3 regions of the Metabacillus sp. B2-18 genome follow, and region 2 is predicted to be linked to each of the others. Evidence: riboswitches for the same ligand, from Rfam matches in the RefSeq annotation. Region 2 holds a riboswitch; each other region holds the start of a gene.

Evidence for each region. A riboswitch is a leader RNA that binds a small molecule or an ion and turns the genes downstream of it on or off. The one in region 2 is predicted to bind thiamine pyrophosphate.
Region 1: another riboswitch for thiamine pyrophosphate. It lies ahead of LPC09_RS04930 (thiamine phosphate synthase); the one in region 2 lies ahead of thiT (energy-coupled thiamine transporter ThiT).
Region 3: another riboswitch for thiamine pyrophosphate. It lies ahead of thiC (phosphomethylpyrimidine synthase ThiC); the one in region 2 lies ahead of thiT (energy-coupled thiamine transporter ThiT).

The regions. Positions count from the first base shown of each region.
Region 1 covers NZ_CP088245.1:939,743-945,280, forward strand. Annotated here, with positions in the region: gene mgtE (magnesium transporter) at 1-76, shown strand, start outside; gene LPC09_RS04925 (monovalent cation:proton antiporter family protein) at 205-2,052, shown strand; TPP riboswitch at 2,144-2,252, shown strand; gene LPC09_RS04930 (thiamine phosphate synthase) at 2,296-2,949, shown strand; gene thiO (glycine oxidase ThiO) at 2,933-4,051, shown strand; gene thiS (sulfur carrier protein ThiS) at 4,056-4,259, shown strand; gene LPC09_RS04945 (thiazole synthase) at 4,264-5,031, shown strand; gene LPC09_RS04950 (thiazole biosynthesis adenylyltransferase ThiF) at 5,031-5,538, shown strand, end outside.
Region 2 covers NZ_CP088245.1:3,886,775-3,892,312, reverse strand. Annotated here, with positions in the region: gene LPC09_RS19785 (peptidase MA family metallohydrolase) at 1-507, opposite strand, end outside; gene LPC09_RS19780 (hypothetical protein) at 874-1,062, opposite strand; gene thiT (energy-coupled thiamine transporter ThiT) at 1,274-1,846, opposite strand; TPP riboswitch at 1,949-2,051, opposite strand; gene LPC09_RS19770 (hypothetical protein) at 2,194-2,823, shown strand; rRNA gene LPC09_RS19765 (16S ribosomal RNA) at 3,106-4,656, shown strand; rRNA gene LPC09_RS19760 (23S ribosomal RNA) at 5,023-5,538, shown strand, end outside.
Region 3 covers NZ_CP088245.1:1,526,129-1,531,666, reverse strand. Annotated here, with positions in the region: gene LPC09_RS07745 (MarR family winged helix-turn-helix transcriptional regulator) at 1-34, opposite strand, end outside; gene LPC09_RS07740 (nucleotidyltransferase domain-containing protein) at 171-923, shown strand; gene LPC09_RS07735 (Fur-regulated basic protein FbpA) at 978-1,163, opposite strand; gene LPC09_RS07730 (hypothetical protein) at 1,337-1,609, shown strand; gene LPC09_RS07725 (MerR family transcriptional regulator) at 1,857-2,195, shown strand; gene LPC09_RS07720 (aspartyl-phosphate phosphatase Spo0E family protein) at 2,447-2,617, shown strand; gene LPC09_RS07715 (MOSC domain-containing protein) at 2,711-3,361, shown strand; TPP riboswitch at 3,453-3,568, shown strand; gene thiC (phosphomethylpyrimidine synthase ThiC) at 3,699-5,456, shown strand; partial or broken gene LPC09_RS07705 (YmaF family protein) at 5,486-5,538, opposite strand, start outside.

The sequences.
Region 1 (5,538 bases), 2.2 Mb from region 2:
TACAACTATAAATGATATTATTAGTATTTTAATTTATTTTGGTATGGCGACATTGTTTATGCAATATTTAATTTAACTAGTTTCCAGCTTTAGAGCATATTGTTACAAGTTATGTTCTAGGTTGTATATGATAGAAGGTATACATTCTTCGCTGGAATTACTAACTTTTATATGTTCATGAATTTAAGATAAAGGAGGGATACGATGCATGGAGCATCTGTAACTTCATTAGTTATTGTTATTCTCGCAGCATTTCTAACCCCTATTTTGCTACATCGACTAAAGCTAAACTTTATGCCAGTCGTCGTAGCCGAAATTATCGTTGGGTTAATTATTGGAAAAAGTGGTTTTGATGTTGTCCACCAGGATATGTGGCTTGAGACATTATCAATGCTTGGATTTATTTTCTTAATGTTTCTTAGTGGTCTTGAAATAGACTTTACAGCTTTTGCAGGAGGAAAGAAAAAGGAAAAGCTTCCTTCAGGTAAGGATGCACCTAATGCGTTTTTTGTTTCACTTATCATATTTGTTGGGATTTTTGCTCTATCCTTATTATTATCCTACATCTTTGTATGGATTGGGTTAATGGATAACGCGTTTTTAATGACCTTAATTATTTCGACTATTTCTCTAGGGGTAGTAGTTCCTACATTAAAAGATGCAGGAATTATGAAATCAAATATTGGTCAAATTATTTTACTTGTGGCTGTTATAGCTGACTTAGTCACAATGGTGCTTCTTGCTGTTTTTGCTTCCATTTATGGTGGTGGAGACAACAATACCTGGTTGTTATTAGTTCTATTTGGAGCAGGTGTTGGGCTCTATTTCTTAGGAAAAACATTTATGAATCGTTCATTCATCGAAACAATGTCAAAAGGGACGATTCAAATTGGAACACGAGCTGTTTTTACCTTAATTATTTTATTAGTGGCCATTTCCGAAACAATTGGTGCCGAAAATATTTTAGGAGCTTTTTTAGCAGGTGTGCTAGTTTCGCTATTATCTCCTAACAAAGAAATGGTTCAAAAGCTTGATTCTTTCGGATATGGATTTCTTATTCCGATTTTCTTTGTAATGGTTGGAGTTGATTTAGATATTTGGGCATTGTTTAAAGACCCTAAAATCTTCCTGCTTATTCCATTATTATTTATCGCACTTCTGATTTCTAAGGTTTTGCCTGTTTATTATTTGAAAAGATGGTATGATGGCAAAACAACACTTGCAGCTGGTTTTCTCTTAACATCAACGCTTTCTCTAGTGATTGCTGCTGCTACGATTGGGGAAAGAATGGAGATTATCACAGCTGAAATGTCAGGTGCACTTATTTTAGTTGCTGTTATTACAAGTATAGTAACTCCGATTTTCTTTAAAAAGCTCTTCCCAAAAAGCGATGGCAAGCCAACAAAAATCAAGGTTGCCTTTATTGGTGCCAATCAAATGTCACTGCCTGTTACGAGAGAGCTAAACCAAGATCTTTATGAAACAACGGTTTATCATATTCAACAAGATAAAATTGATAAACAAATCTCTGAATCATTGTTTGAAATTAGAGAAATTGATAATTTTCAGGTTGAAACATTAAAAGAACAAAACGCATTTGATGTAGACTTAATCGTTGTGGCTACTGGTGATGAACAACGAAATGCCGATATAGCCTTATCTGCAAAAAATGAGCAAGTTGACCGAGTGATTGCCAGTGTGGCTTCACCTGATTTAGCAAGTCAATTAAAGGATGAAGGTATTGATATTTTCTCTACACTTCTTTCAACAAAAACGATGCTTCGTGCTTTAATTGAAGCGCCAAGTGTCATGAGAATCTTAACAAATCAGGAAACAACTCTATATCAAATTAACTTAAATAATGCAAAATACGATAACATCCTGCTACGAAACTTTCCGTTTACAGGAGACATTATTTTTGTCCGTATTTTCAGAGGCAAAGATTCGATTGTTCCACATGGAGATACAGACCTGAAATTAGGAGACCGTCTAATTGTGACGGGCTCTAGAGAATATGTAAATGAACTTAAACATGAGTTGGAATTGATATAATTTTTATCAATTAAAAAACATCAGGGTATCTTACTCTTGAAAGTTTCCAAACATTTGGTATGATAGAAATAAGTAAATACGAGAGAAACAAAACAACCGCTAGGGGAGCCTTAAATAGAGGCTGAGATTAAAGTGTGACTTTAAGACCCTTATAACCTGATCTGGATGATACCAGCGTAGGGAAGTGGCTACAGCATGGTTATTTGTGTATGTAAACCACTTTCCCTATTGGAAAGTGGTTTTTTGCGTCTTATAAAACTTTACTATCTAAGAATTAAGGTGAAAAAAGTGGAATTTCATGTCATTACAGATGGCAAGCAAACGGTAAATGAATTAACAGTGAAACTTACGATGCTCCATCAAGATGTGGATTATATTCATATCCGGGAAAAACAAAAAACGGCTTCAGACATCATGTTACTTGTGTCAAATTTGCTTCAGCGGGGTGTACCGAAGGAAAAACTTGTGATCAATGATCGACTTGATGTTGCTTTATTACATAATATCCCTAATGTTCATTTACCAGGACACGGCCTTCCTGTTGAAGTAGTAAGAGCTTTTGATTCACACGTAAGAATTGGACGGTCCGTCCATTCGCTAGAAGAAGCTTTACGATGTGAGGAAGCGGGAGCTGATTACCTGTTATTTGGTCACATCTTTGAAACAAATTCAAAAGCAGCATTACCTCCAAGGGGTGTAGAACAATTAGCTGAAATTTGTGAGCACATTACCATTCCAGTTATTGCGATTGGAGGCATTACTCCTAATACAATTAAGTTGCTTAACAACGTAAGCGTTGATGGTGTTGCTGTTATGTCCTATGTTATGGGGACCAGTGATCCAATCGGAGCTTTAACCACTTTAAAAGAGGGGGGTTACCATGCAAAAACAATATGATGTAGGAATTGTTGGCGGTGGTATTATTGGACAGTCAATTGCTTATCAGCTTGCAAAAGAGGGAATCTCCGTTCTTGTATTAGATAGCCATAAAGGTGGTACAGGTGCTACATGTGCAGCTGCAGGCATGCTTGGTGCAAATTCTGAATTGGAAAACAATGATGCTTTTTTTCAGTTTGCGAAAGAAAGCCAAAGACACTATCACATTTTGCGTGATGAACTTTCAGAATTGTCACAGATAGATATTCAGCTAGTTGACAAAGGAATGTATAAGCTAGCAATGACAGAAAATGAAGCGAAAGTTTTGAAGAAAGCTGTTGATACCTACGAAACATTAGAATGGCACACGAAAGAAACAGTTTTACAAAATGAACCACATGTTTCTGATTCGATCGTAGGAGCGCTCTATATACCAGAAGATGGTCATGTTTCTCCTATACATGTATGTGCGGCATTTACGAAATCTGCTAGTTTACTAGGAGCAACCTTTAAAGAAAATACACCTGTTCATTCTATTAAGAAAACAGCTACGAATGAATACACGCTATCAACACCACAAGGAGATTATCTTTGTAGCAAAGTAGTCATAGCGAATGGAGTATGGAGTGGTCACTTTTTTAAACAATTAGGACTTGATGTCAGTATGAAGCCAGTTAAGGGTGAATGTCTTTCTGTTCAAGGAGACCACTTAGATCTGAAAAAGACTCTTTTCTATGATCATTGTTACATCGTTCCGAAGGGTAATGGAAGGTTTGTGGTAGGGGCCACAATGGTTGAGAATGATTGGAGTACAACTCCATCTCTTGGTGGAATTCAGTCTTTAATCGAAAAAATTACTCCGATGATGCCAAGTATTACTTCTGCTAAATTGATAGATACTTGGGCTGGATTAAGGCCGCAATCAGATGATGGAAAGCCTTATATTGGACAGCATCCTCTTGATGAGAACATCTACTTTGCAGCAGGACATTATCGAAATGGAATTTTGCTTGCCCCTAAAACAGGAACAATGATTAGAGATCTTATTTTAAAAAGAAAGCAAAACGAAGAGTATGTTCATGCTTTTTCTTTAACGAGAAAGCTTACTCAAACAGCGAGGTGATTTCATGAGTATTAAATTGAATGGTGAACTTGTTGATTTAAAGCAAGATGTTAAAACAATTCAACATCTACTGGCGTTTTACAAGCTAGAAGATCGACTTGTTATTGTCGAGCATAACCGCGAAATCGTTTTAAAAGATCAATACGAAAACACAACCATTTCAAATGGTGATGAAATTGAATTAGTTCATTTTGTAGGAGGAGGATGATGTTATGTTAAAAATTGCAGATAAAACATTTCAATCAAGATTATTATTAGGTACAGGAAAATACCCTTCATTTGAAGTTCAAAAGGAAGCAGTTGCACAATCAGAAGCTGAGATCTTAACGTTTGCGGTACGCCGTATGAATATTTTTGAAGAATCACAGCCTAACTTTTTAGAACAATTAGATGTTTCAAAATATACACTGCTACCAAATACAGCAGGAGCTAAAACAGCTGAAGAAGCAGTGAGAATTGCTAAGCTAGCAAAAGCATCAGGCTTATGTGACATGATTAAAGTTGAGGTTATTGGCTGTGATCGTTCATTACTACCTGACCCAGTTGAAACATTAAAAGCAAGTGAAATGCTTTTAGAAGAGGGCTTTATCGTTTTACCATACACATCAGATGATGTTGTGCTTGCTAGAAGATTAGAAGAGCTAGGTGTTCACGCTATTATGCCGGGAGCATCTCCAATTGGCTCTGGTCAGGGACTTTTAAATCCTCTTAATTTATCATTTATTATTGAGCAATCTAAAGTGCCTGTCATTATTGACGCAGGAATTGGTTCACCAGCGGATGCAGCATTAGCAATGGAGCTTGGTGCAGATGGAGTTCTATTAAACACAGCTGTTTCGGCTGCTAAAGATCCAGTGAAAATGGCGGTTGCGATGAAGCTAGCGATTGAAGCTGGAAGACTAGGGTATGAAGCTGGTAGAATAGCTAAAAAAGACTATGCTATTGCAAGTAGTCCAACAGAAGGAATGATTACGACTTAATGGAACGCTATTCAAGACAAATGCTATTTACTCCAATTGGAGAAAAGGGTCAAGATAATATACGAAAAAAACATGTATTGATTGTTGGAGCAGGTGCATTAGGAACGGCTAGTGCTGAAATGATTGCACGTGCGGGTATTGGAAAATTAACAATTGTTGACCGAGATTATGTTGAATGGAGCAATTTGCAAAGACAACAGCTTTATATAGAAGATGATGCGATAAATCGGATTCCTAAAGCTGTTGCAGCAAAGCAGCATCTTGAAAAAATAAATTCAGAGGTTGAGGTTATTTCATATGTAGAAGATGTAACATCTGCAAACATAGAGGAATTTGCCGAAGGTGTAGATGTAATCATTGATGCAACAGATAACTTTGAAACAAGATTATTGATTAATGATCTTTCAATAAAAAATAATATTCCGTGGGTTTACGGTGGGTGTGTTGGAAGCTATGGTTTATCTTTCACCATTATTCCTAACGAAACACCTTGTTTACATTGCTTAC
Region 2 (5,538 bases):
TCGATAGTGAGTATATTCGTGTAAAATGGTGCTTTGGAAATAAAATGATTGTGGCATTTGATTTGAGACGATATCTGATAAGTCCGTTATGGCAATCCCGACAATATCATTCGGATCGTCAAAGTAGCCCATAGTCTGAACTAAGGAGGTTTTTTCATAAAGATCTTCTATAGAAGAATGAAGAATAAGATCAATCTCGTTATCGTGGACATCACCCAAAAGATTTGTTGTAAGTTCATCAGCACGATTTAGAACATCCTCTATAATTGGGATTAGCTCTTTCTCATGTGTTTCATAATAAATCATTACATTTTTGTATGAGCTCACCATTTTATCCTTCTTCATCGCTTGATAATCTGCAATGGTTACTTTATTTGATTGAAAAGGTATTAAATAAAGCTGGTACTTCTCCTCAAGTGTTAAATTTCCTCCCAACTCACTAGATATCATAAGATTGATGGAAAAAAAGTAGATGGAAAAAAAGAAAGTGAATGTTGTAATGATCATAAAAGAAACAATGCCACTCCGCCCTTTAAAAAACCAAAAGGTAAATGTCTTTTTCAAAGTTATCAAAATATAGACAAAGAAACAGAATAAAGCAAAAGATGTTAATGTCATAATGATGCTGAAAGCAAAACTGACTTTAATGTGAAAAAATAAATGGAAACAAACAAAACATACAAATAGTAAAATAAGAGTAAAGCTGGAGTATATAAGGTTTTTACATACCAATTTAAATGTCTCCAAAGCAACCTCCTGCAAAGGTGAATCTTTATTGATATTTATGAAGCAGGAGTGGTAAAAATGACGTTTGAAGGTAAGGACGTGCATAAGATTTTTCAAAAAAACTCGCCGTTTGACGAGTTTTTAAAATTAAGATGAAATGTAGAAAATCGAACATAAGTAAGCAAAGGTAAAACCTAAAGGAATGCTAAATATTAAAGACAAGCCTTGAACAGGACCCTCTTCATTACTAATTCGAATTGCCTCTTTATAGCCATAAGAGAAATGAAATAGTGATAGAAATAATGTTAATAATATAATTCCATAAGATATAGTCATCTCTTTTTCCTCCGTTTATAAATCTATTATTTCTATTAATAGATGCCGAAAGAATTGAAAATATGAATGTTTTTCTACAAAGTAGAATTTATTCGTGCGGAGAGATAAGGTAATAAGGGGTTTCATAGAGTTAATAGTGTTTACTATGATGATTACTAATTATTTATGAAAAATAGAAAAACCTTGGCGAGGGGCCAAGGTTTTGTTAGAGTTATTTTCTTATTATTAATCTAGGAGAAGTTACTAATAGTAAACTAACAACAATTGCAGAAACGATCATTGTTGGAATCATATAAGAAGCATTATAAACAATAGAGTATGTTAGTACAGGAGTACCTTCAGGTGCGAACGACGCAAAAAATGCAACACCCGCAACAACATGTGCGACCATTCTTAGTAAGCTTCCAAGTAATGCCCCAAGTGTTATATAAAGAATCGCTAATTTTTTACTATTATTTTGAAAAGCGTTTTGAATCTGCTTGAAGAAGACTCCACTAAACCCAACAACAGTAAATGCCAGGTAGTAATCAAGAAACCCTTGAACAGGATGGACAATATAAGGATTACCAAGAACAGCTTGTAAAAGGCCTAGTAACAAACCAGTTAGAAGTCCTCCTTTTATTCCCCAACCATAAGCAATGATAAAAATTGGGATCATGCCCAGTGAAATGGAACCGCCCTGTGGTAACTTACCAATAACACTTGATAATAAATCAAGTAAAAAGGCCAGTGAAGCTAACATTGCAACTTCGATTAAAAATAATAAACGTTGATTTCCTCGCAAACTAATTACCTCTCTTTTACATCAAACCAAAAGGCAACCTTATTTTAGCCTCAAAATAAAAAAGCAATGATTGGAATGATCATATAATCCAAGCATTACTTTAAACATGATCTTCCACATCCCTACACTAGTATTAACTAACAGGTTCAAAGGGTTAGAATGGTAAACATTCAATCTCAGCTTAAAGGCTCCCCTTGTGGTTTAAATATTTATTTTAGTCATTACTATACAGGATCTCTGTGCTTACTACAACTATAAATATAGAATAAATAAGAGTTTAGTCTACAGTGTAATGAAAGGTGAGAATAAAACATATAATTCATCAGAATTGTCCAAGAGGTGAATGTATGGGTATTAAAAAACTATTCAACTTTAAAAATCCAGCACTAATAAAACAAATGAAAGTAGCAAAAATAGAAAGACAATACGGTGGTATTATTCATCAATTAGAACTTGATGATTTTTGGGATAGTCTTCAAAGTTATGAAAGAGCATTTATTAGAAATTGTATAAAGTGGTCCTTTGGAGGAAGGATTCAGCCTAAGGATTTAGATCACCCTGACAGTCATGCCAAAACAAAAAGAAGTGATTGTGGTTTTTTATTAGGAAATGTTTCTTGGGCTTTTGAATCAAAGGAATATCTTCTTGCTGAAAAATTATTAATTGAAATCATTAACCGTACGAAGCGTCCTTTTATTTTGCACCGTGCCCACCAGGAATTAGTTAAAATGTATTATGCTCAAAGTGAGGAAGATGATAAAATACTATATAAATGTAAAGAACTCTGTGAATATCATATTGAGTTAGCACCTTTAATACTCACAGAAGCATTAAAGAAAGATATTACCCCCCCTGAAATTTTAGCATTTAAATTATTAAAGGATATTTTAGATAAAGAAGGTAAATTAAAAGAGCGCGAGAATATATCTTTGCTTGAAGAACAATATTATAGAGGGGCAATGAATGAAGGTGGCTGATTGTCATCTTTTTTATTTTTTTAAAAGTGCTTGTGTTTATAAAATAAACGTGATATATTATTAAACGTCGCTTCTGAAGCAGACAAAAAAACAACACGAAAAAATAGGTGTTGACGAGAAGATTACTAAATGTTATATTGGTTAAGTCGCTTCTGAAACGGAGCTTGAAATGATCTTTGAAAACTAAACAAAACCAAGCGTGCTAAAGTTAATCTTACTGAGATTAACAAAAGTAAGTAATGTACTTTTATAGTACAAGTTATTATGAGCTATATCAACTCTTTATTGGAGAGTTTGATCCTGGCTCAGGACGAACGCTGGCGGCGTGCCTAATACATGCAAGTCGAGCGAACCAATGGGAGCTTGCTCCCTGAGGTTAGCGGCGGACGGGTGAGTAACACGTGGGTAACCTGCCTGTAAGATTGGGATAACTCCGGGAAACCGGAGCTAATACCGGATAACATTTTGAACCGCATGGTTCAAAATTGAAAGACGGCTTTTAGCTGTCACTTACAGATGGACCCGCGGCGCATTAGCTAGTTGGTGAGGTAACGGCTCACCAAGGCAACGATGCGTAGCCGACCTGAGAGGGTGATCGGCCACACTGGGACTGAGACACGGCCCAGACTCCTACGGGAGGCAGCAGTAGGGAATCTTCCGCAATGGACGAAAGTCTGACGGAGCAACGCCGCGTGAACGATGAAGGCCTTCGGGTCGTAAAGTTCTGTTGTTAGGGAAGAACAAGTACCAGAGTAACTGCTGGTACCTTGACGGTACCTAACCAGAAAGCCACGGCTAACTACGTGCCAGCAGCCGCGGTAATACGTAGGTGGCAAGCGTTGTCCGGAATTATTGGGCGTAAAGCGCGCGCAGGCGGTTTCTTAAGTCTGATGTGAAAGCCCACGGCTCAACCGTGGAGGGTCATTGGAAACTGGGGAACTTGAGTGCAGAAGAGGAGAGTGGAATTCCACGTGTAGCGGTGAAATGCGTAGAGATGTGGAGGAACACCAGTGGCGAAGGCGACTCTCTGGTCTGTAACTGACGCTGAGGCGCGAAAGCGTGGGGAGCGAACAGGATTAGATACCCTGGTAGTCCACGCCGTAAACGATGAGTGCTAAGTGTTAGAGGGTTTCCGCCCTTTAGTGCTGCAGCAAACGCATTAAGCACTCCGCCTGGGGAGTACGGTCGCAAGACTGAAACTCAAAGGAATTGACGGGGGCCCGCACAAGCGGTGGAGCATGTGGTTTAATTCGAAGCAACGCGAAGAACCTTACCAGGTCTTGACATCCTTCGCTACTTCTAGAGATAGAAGGTTCCCCTTCGGGGGACGAAGTGACAGGTGGTGCATGGTTGTCGTCAGCTCGTGTCGTGAGATGTTGGGTTAAGTCCCGCAACGAGCGCAACCCTTGATCTTAGTTGCCAGCATTAAGTTGGGCACTCTAAGGTGACTGCCGGTGACAAACCGGAGGAAGGTGGGGATGACGTCAAATCATCATGCCCCTTATGACCTGGGCTACACACGTGCTACAATGGATGGTACAAAGGGCTGCAAGACCGCGAGGTCAAGCCAATCCCATAAAACCATTCTCAGTTCGGATTGCAGGCTGCAACTCGCCTGCATGAAGCCGGAATCGCTAGTAATCGCGGATCAGCATGCCGCGGTGAATACGTTCCCGGGCCTTGTACACACCGCCCGTCACACCACGAGAGTTTGTAACACCCGAAGTCGGTGGGGTAACCGTAAGGAGCCAGCCGCCTAAGGTGGGACAGATGATTGGGGTGAAGTCGTAACAAGGTAGCCGTATCGGAAGGTGCGGCTGGATCACCTCCTTTCTAAGGAAAATGAGGCACGCTTGGTATTTTGTTTAGTTTTGAGAGATCATTCTGATCTTTCTATATAAGTAAGACTCAATACATAGGAGTCTAAATGCAAAGTGCATTTGAACATCCTGTGTTTTATGTTCCTTGAAAACTAGATAACGAAAACAATTCAAGTAATTCACTGAGTTTAAACGCTTAGTTTAGTGATTCTCTTAATAAATGTTAATCAAGATATTAAGTTTGATCTTATGTCTTGAGACAAAGGAGAAGCGAGAAGTTCGAGGCGACGACCTGATGAGGAGCGGAGTGTACGAGAGTACATGAGCACCCTTAGCTCGGGAAGTCAACGAAGAAATTCGACGCTTATCGTTTGTCGAAGGTTAAGTTGTTAAGGGCGCACGGTGGATGCCTTGGCACTAGGAGCCGATGAAGGACGGTACTAACACCGATATGCTTCGGGGAGCTGTAAGTAAGCTTTGATCCGGAGATTTCCGAATGGGGAAACCCACTGCTCGTAATGGAGTAGTATTTTTACCTGAATACATAGGGTATTAAAGGCAGACCCGGGGAACTGAAACATCTAAGTACCCGGAGGAAGAGAAAGCAAACGCGATTTCCCAAGTAGCGGCGAGCGAAACGGAAGAAGCCCAAACCAAGAGGCTTGCCTCTTGGGGTTGTAGGACACTCATGTACGGAGTTACAAAGGAACGGAGTAAATGAAGAGGTCTGGAAAGGCCCGTCAAAGAAGGTAACAACCCTGTAGTTGAAACTTCGTTCCCTCCAGAGTGGATCCTGAGTACGGCGGGACACGTGAAATCCCGTCGGAAGCAGGGAGGACCATCTCCCAAGGCTAAATACTCCCTAGTGACCGATAGTGAACCAGTACCGTGAGGG
Region 3 (5,538 bases), 2.4 Mb from region 2:
CATTTTGTAATTCTTCTTCAGTAAATGATCTCATTCCATCGCCCTCTTGTTCAAAATTAACAATAGATAACTATTCAATTTTTAGATACTTTTTTATTTTACTATTAATCATTGAATATTTGAAGGTGTTAACGGAGAAAAAGAAGAAAAGATATATCTTGAGGTGACTTATGAATAAAAAAATACTAGAAACACTAGGGAAAATAGAAAAAGACCAAAACATTACAATTCTATATGCCTGCGAATCTGGAAGCAGAGCATGGAACATGAACACATCTTTTAGTGATTTTGATGTTCGCTTTATTTATAAACGAGAAATGAACTGGTACTTGCAGCTTACCGAAGGAAAAAACACCTTAGACTTTTCTACAAAAGATAACGAGGAATATGTTGGATGGGATATAAAAAAAGCTCTACAACTACTTTTGAAATCTAATCCTACATTACTAGAGTGGATACATTCTCCAATAATCTATCTTACTCACCCTTTTTTTATAAAAGAAATAAGAAAACTTTCTAAACTTTCTTTTTCGCCAGTTTCCGTTCTTCATCATTATTTAAGTATGGCTAAAAGAAATCATCATTCTTTATTTGAAACGAATAAATCAAAAACAAAACTATATTTAAATGTAATAAAACCAATTGCGTGCTGTATTTGGATTGTTAATCATCGTGAGTTTCCACAAATAGGAGAGAAATGGATCTTTGAGGAATGTTCAAATGATAATCTTGTACTGACTGAAATTGACAGATTAATACGCTGCAAAAAAAATGATCAACATGATTTTCATTCAGAAATTCTTGATACCTATATCCATTCCTCAATAGAAAGTCTCGATCAAATTAAGAAAGAATTTCCAACACTTAAGACAATATTGCCCGACCCATTCAATGATTTTTTTATTAACTCCATTCAAGAATAAGTACTTATATGTATAGAGAGCTCTTTTTTTATTAAGTGGAGCTCTCGTTCCCTATCACCCTGCGGAGTTCCCTTTTACCTTTACGTTCGGAACATTATGATAGAAATAATTATATTCATTTTTAAGCTCGGTTAGCGTCATCTTATTCATAACCTGACTATTATAAACACCAATTGCAAGTAGTTTTTGAGAGTAATAATTTCTTTGTTCCTCAAGTGCAGTTTGTAACATTTTGCTCATAGCACTCATCTCCATATTTAATAATTTTACCTTTCTTACTTTACCTCAAAAATATTATGTGACGATTAATGTAATGTTAAGATTTTCTTTCGAGTTATTAAGATTGTATTAATTTGATTAAATTCTTTAAATTTTGTCGAGAATAGTTTCAACACTTTAAGGAGTTGAAACTTGTGAAAATAAAAGTTATAGCAAAGAAGGCAGATTATTTAAGAACAAAAGTATTCTACCTTAACCAAAATGAGCCGAAAGCTCAGCAACTATACATGGCAATCTTTAATAATGAGAAAATTGACATCCTAACAATTTACAATTCTGAAACAAATCAATATGAAGAGGTAACCTCTATATTTCCACTCACCTTTTTAAGCTCTCTTTCAAAGCAAATCCTCGTGCAACTCAATAACGGGTTTCCCCATGGTTCCAATAAAGAATTCATAGGGTAAAAATTCATCTTTCTAAGGAAACAAGAATCAACAATACTCGGTATATTCTAAAGCAAACATGTTAAAAATCCATTTTGTGGTCATCCCCATTTTATCCTCATCTAAAAGAAGATTCAGTTTCACTGTAAAGATTCCTAACACCCTTTTTGCATCTTCATATTTTTATGTTAGATTTTCTAACAAAACAAAAGCCATTCCTTACATAACAGGATATACTTGTAAAAAGAATGTTTTAAGGGGTGGAGCAATGAATCACCAAGACCGCTCATACAAGGATAAAAAGGTAATCTCAATTGGGACTGTCAGTGAGTTGACTGGATTAACTTTGAGACAAATTCGATATTATGAAGAAAGAAAACTAATTGCTCCATATCGGAATGAACGAGGAACTAGAAAATATTCGTTTTCTGATATTGAGACACTAATGGACATTGCAGATAAACGAGAGGACGGTGTACAAACTACTGAAATCTTAAAAGAAATGAGATTAAAAGAAAGGAAACGTGAAAGTGAAGCAGATGTTAGAAAAAAAATGCTACAAGGTCAGTTGAATGCACAATTTAGGTTTGGACGTGGTAGGAATTAATCATATATCGCTGCAGACAACACATAATAATATTGCTGCAGCGATTAATTCTAGCTTCCCTCAATAAAACATAACAGTTGATATTTCCCCTTATCTCCTCATTCCACTTTTGTTAACCCTACTTTTTTTAATATTTTCAAAAAATTATACATTAAAAGCATATTTCTCTATTTACAATTGACAAAAATATCCGATAATAGATTTAATAGGACTTTTTACCACCTATATATGTAAATTGCGAGGTGTTCAGTGTGAAATCGCTAGATGCAGTTATAGAAGAATACCGAAAAAGAATGTTTTCAATCGCCAAAGAAGATGGAATTAGTTCACATCGAACATTGGTTGCTAGTCAAAACTTAGATGAATTATTAAATATTGAAATGAACAAAAATAATCCTTCACCTCTTAATAAGAAAAAATAAAATAGCTTTCTTAAAAATACACCATTTAATAAGGTTTTGGTGTATTTTTTTCTATTATAGACACAATGATAAATACATGAGGAAGTGATACTATTGAATCAAAAAATTATTTGGCTTAGTAAAGGAAAACCAACAACACTTATACATAAAGGAAAAGAATTTCGTTCAGGGATATGTAAAAATCAAGTAGAAAAACTTGAGGTAAAATCAAGCCATATTTTAGACGATGATGTAGCAAACCACGATTACCATGGAGGGTCTGAACGTGTAATTTGTGTTTATCCCTACGAACATTATGATTTTTGGGAGAATCTTTACAAACAATCTTTACCAAAGGCGGCTTTTGGAGAAAATCTAACAGTTTCAGGTATGAAAGAAACAGATGTTTGCGTAGGCGATATTTATCAAATTGGTGAAGTTGTAGTTCAAGTTTCACAAGGAAGATTCCCATGTTCAACTATTAACAAATATACCAATATCAACACAATATTAAATAAGATCGTTGAACATGGTTTTACCGGTTATTTCTTTCGTGTTTTAGAGGTAGGGAGGATCTCTTCGGATTCAAGTATTAAACTGATAAAAAAACATCCTGCAGGCATTTCAGTAGCTGCCATTCACCATACATTTTTCCATCATAAAGAGAATCTATCCCAAATTGAAAAGATTTTATCTCTTAGGGAACTTTCTGAAGAATGGCAGGTCCGTATGGAGAAGCTCCATCGACAATTGATGAAAAGATAAGGGTAACTCAAATCCCTCCTATTTTTCAAAAAATTCTGTTGACTACATGAACAATTATGATATGATTATAACTGATTTTAATTAAATTACCATTTTCTACTAGGGGAGTCCATTAGCCTGGACTGAGAGAGGAACGCGTTTGAAGTTCTTTGACCCTTTGAACCTGATCTGGATGATACCAGCGTAGGGAAGTAGCGACAATTGTAAAGGGATATGCGCGCACCCTTTTACAATTTTTACCTACTACCATTGAACGGGTTCTGAATTTCAGAACCCGTTTTTTATTTGCCTTCCGCTGATGTTGAATCGATCACTTTCATTTCAAGGAGGAGAAAGCATGAAGATAACAATTAAACAGCCATTTCCCGGAAGTAAAAAAGTTTATGTACAAGGTAGTAATCCTGACATTCAAGTTCCTGTAAGGGAAATTTCCCAGAGCATAACGAAGAATACATATGTTGAAGAAGTTAATCCACCTGTTCAAGTCTATGATACGAGTGGACCTTACACCGACATAACTGCTGAAATTGATATTCGAAAAGGCTTACCAAGAGTGAGAGAAAAATGGATCCTTGCTCGTAATGATGTTAAGCAATATGAGGGACGCGAAACTAAGCCCGAAGATAACGGATATAAAGCTTCTAGTGACCATACAAACATTGAGGTCTTTCCCTCTAATCACATACACCCTTTGGTGGCAAAAGACGGTAACCGAGTAACACAGCTTCATTACGCTAGAAACGGGGTTATTACACCTGAAATGGAGTTTATTGCGATCAGGGAGCAAATGGACCCCGAATTTGTACGTGAAGAAGTTGCATCAGGCCGTGCTATTATTCCGGCTAACATTAATCATCCCGAAACTGAGCCAATGATTATCGGGAGAAATTTTCATGTTAAGATTAATGCTAATATTGGGAATTCTGCTGTTACCTCTTCAATTGAAGAAGAAGTTGAAAAAATGACATGGGCAACCAGGTGGGGAGCAGACACGATAATGGACCTTTCAACTGGAAAAGACATTCATACAACCCGTGAATGGATTATCCGAAATTCCCCTGTTCCTGTTGGTACTGTACCTATCTATCAAGCATTGGAAAAAGTAAATGGAATTGCTGAAGATTTAACATGGGAAGTCTATCGTGACACGCTAATTGAACAGGCTGAACAAGGGGTTGATTATTTTACTATTCATGCTGGAGTTCTTCTTAGATATATCCCTTTAACAGCTAAGCGGACCACAGGAATTGTATCAAGAGGAGGCTCTATCTTAGCACAATGGTGTTTAGCTCATCACAAAGAAAATTTCTTATATACTCACTTCCGTGATATCTGTGAAATTCTCTCAAAATATGATATTTCCATTTCTTTAGGTGATGGATTAAGACCTGGTTCTATTGCCGATGCAAATGATGAAGCCCAATTCGCTGAGCTGGAAACTTTGGGTGAATTAACAAAAATTGCATGGAACTATGATGTTCAAGTAATGATTGAAGGTCCTGGTCACGTTCCAATGCATCTTATAAGAGAGAATGTTGAAAAGCAGCAGGAGATTTGTAAAGAAGCTCCTTTTTACACTTTAGGTCCGTTAACTACTGATATTGCTCCAGGCTATGATCACATTACTTCTGCTATAGGTGCTGCGATGATTGGCTGGTTTGGAACAGCTATGCTTTGCTATGTAACACCAAAGGAACATTTAGGTTTGCCAAATAAAGAAGATGTTCGAGAAGGCGTAATTGCCTACAAAATTGCTGCACACGCTGCAGACTTAGCAAAAGGCCATCCCGGTGCCCAAAACAGAGATGACGCTCTTTCAAAGGCACGCTTTGAATTTAGGTGGAATGATCAGTTTAATCTTTCTTTAGATCCCGAAAGAGCAAGAGAATACCATGATGAAACTTTACCTGCTGAAGGGGCAAAAACAGCTCACTTTTGTTCAATGTGTGGACCGAAATTTTGCTCTATGAGAATATCACATGATATTAGAGAATTAGGTAATAACTCAAGTAAAACTGAGCGTGAGTTATTAACTGAGGGAATGAAAGAAAAGGCAAAGGAATTTATTGACGGTGGTTCAAAGATTTATAGATAAGAAAATAAAGAGGTGGGGAAACCCGCCTCTTATTTCATGATGCCTTTATGGTCAATTAATTTTGTCGTAATTCCCGTACACG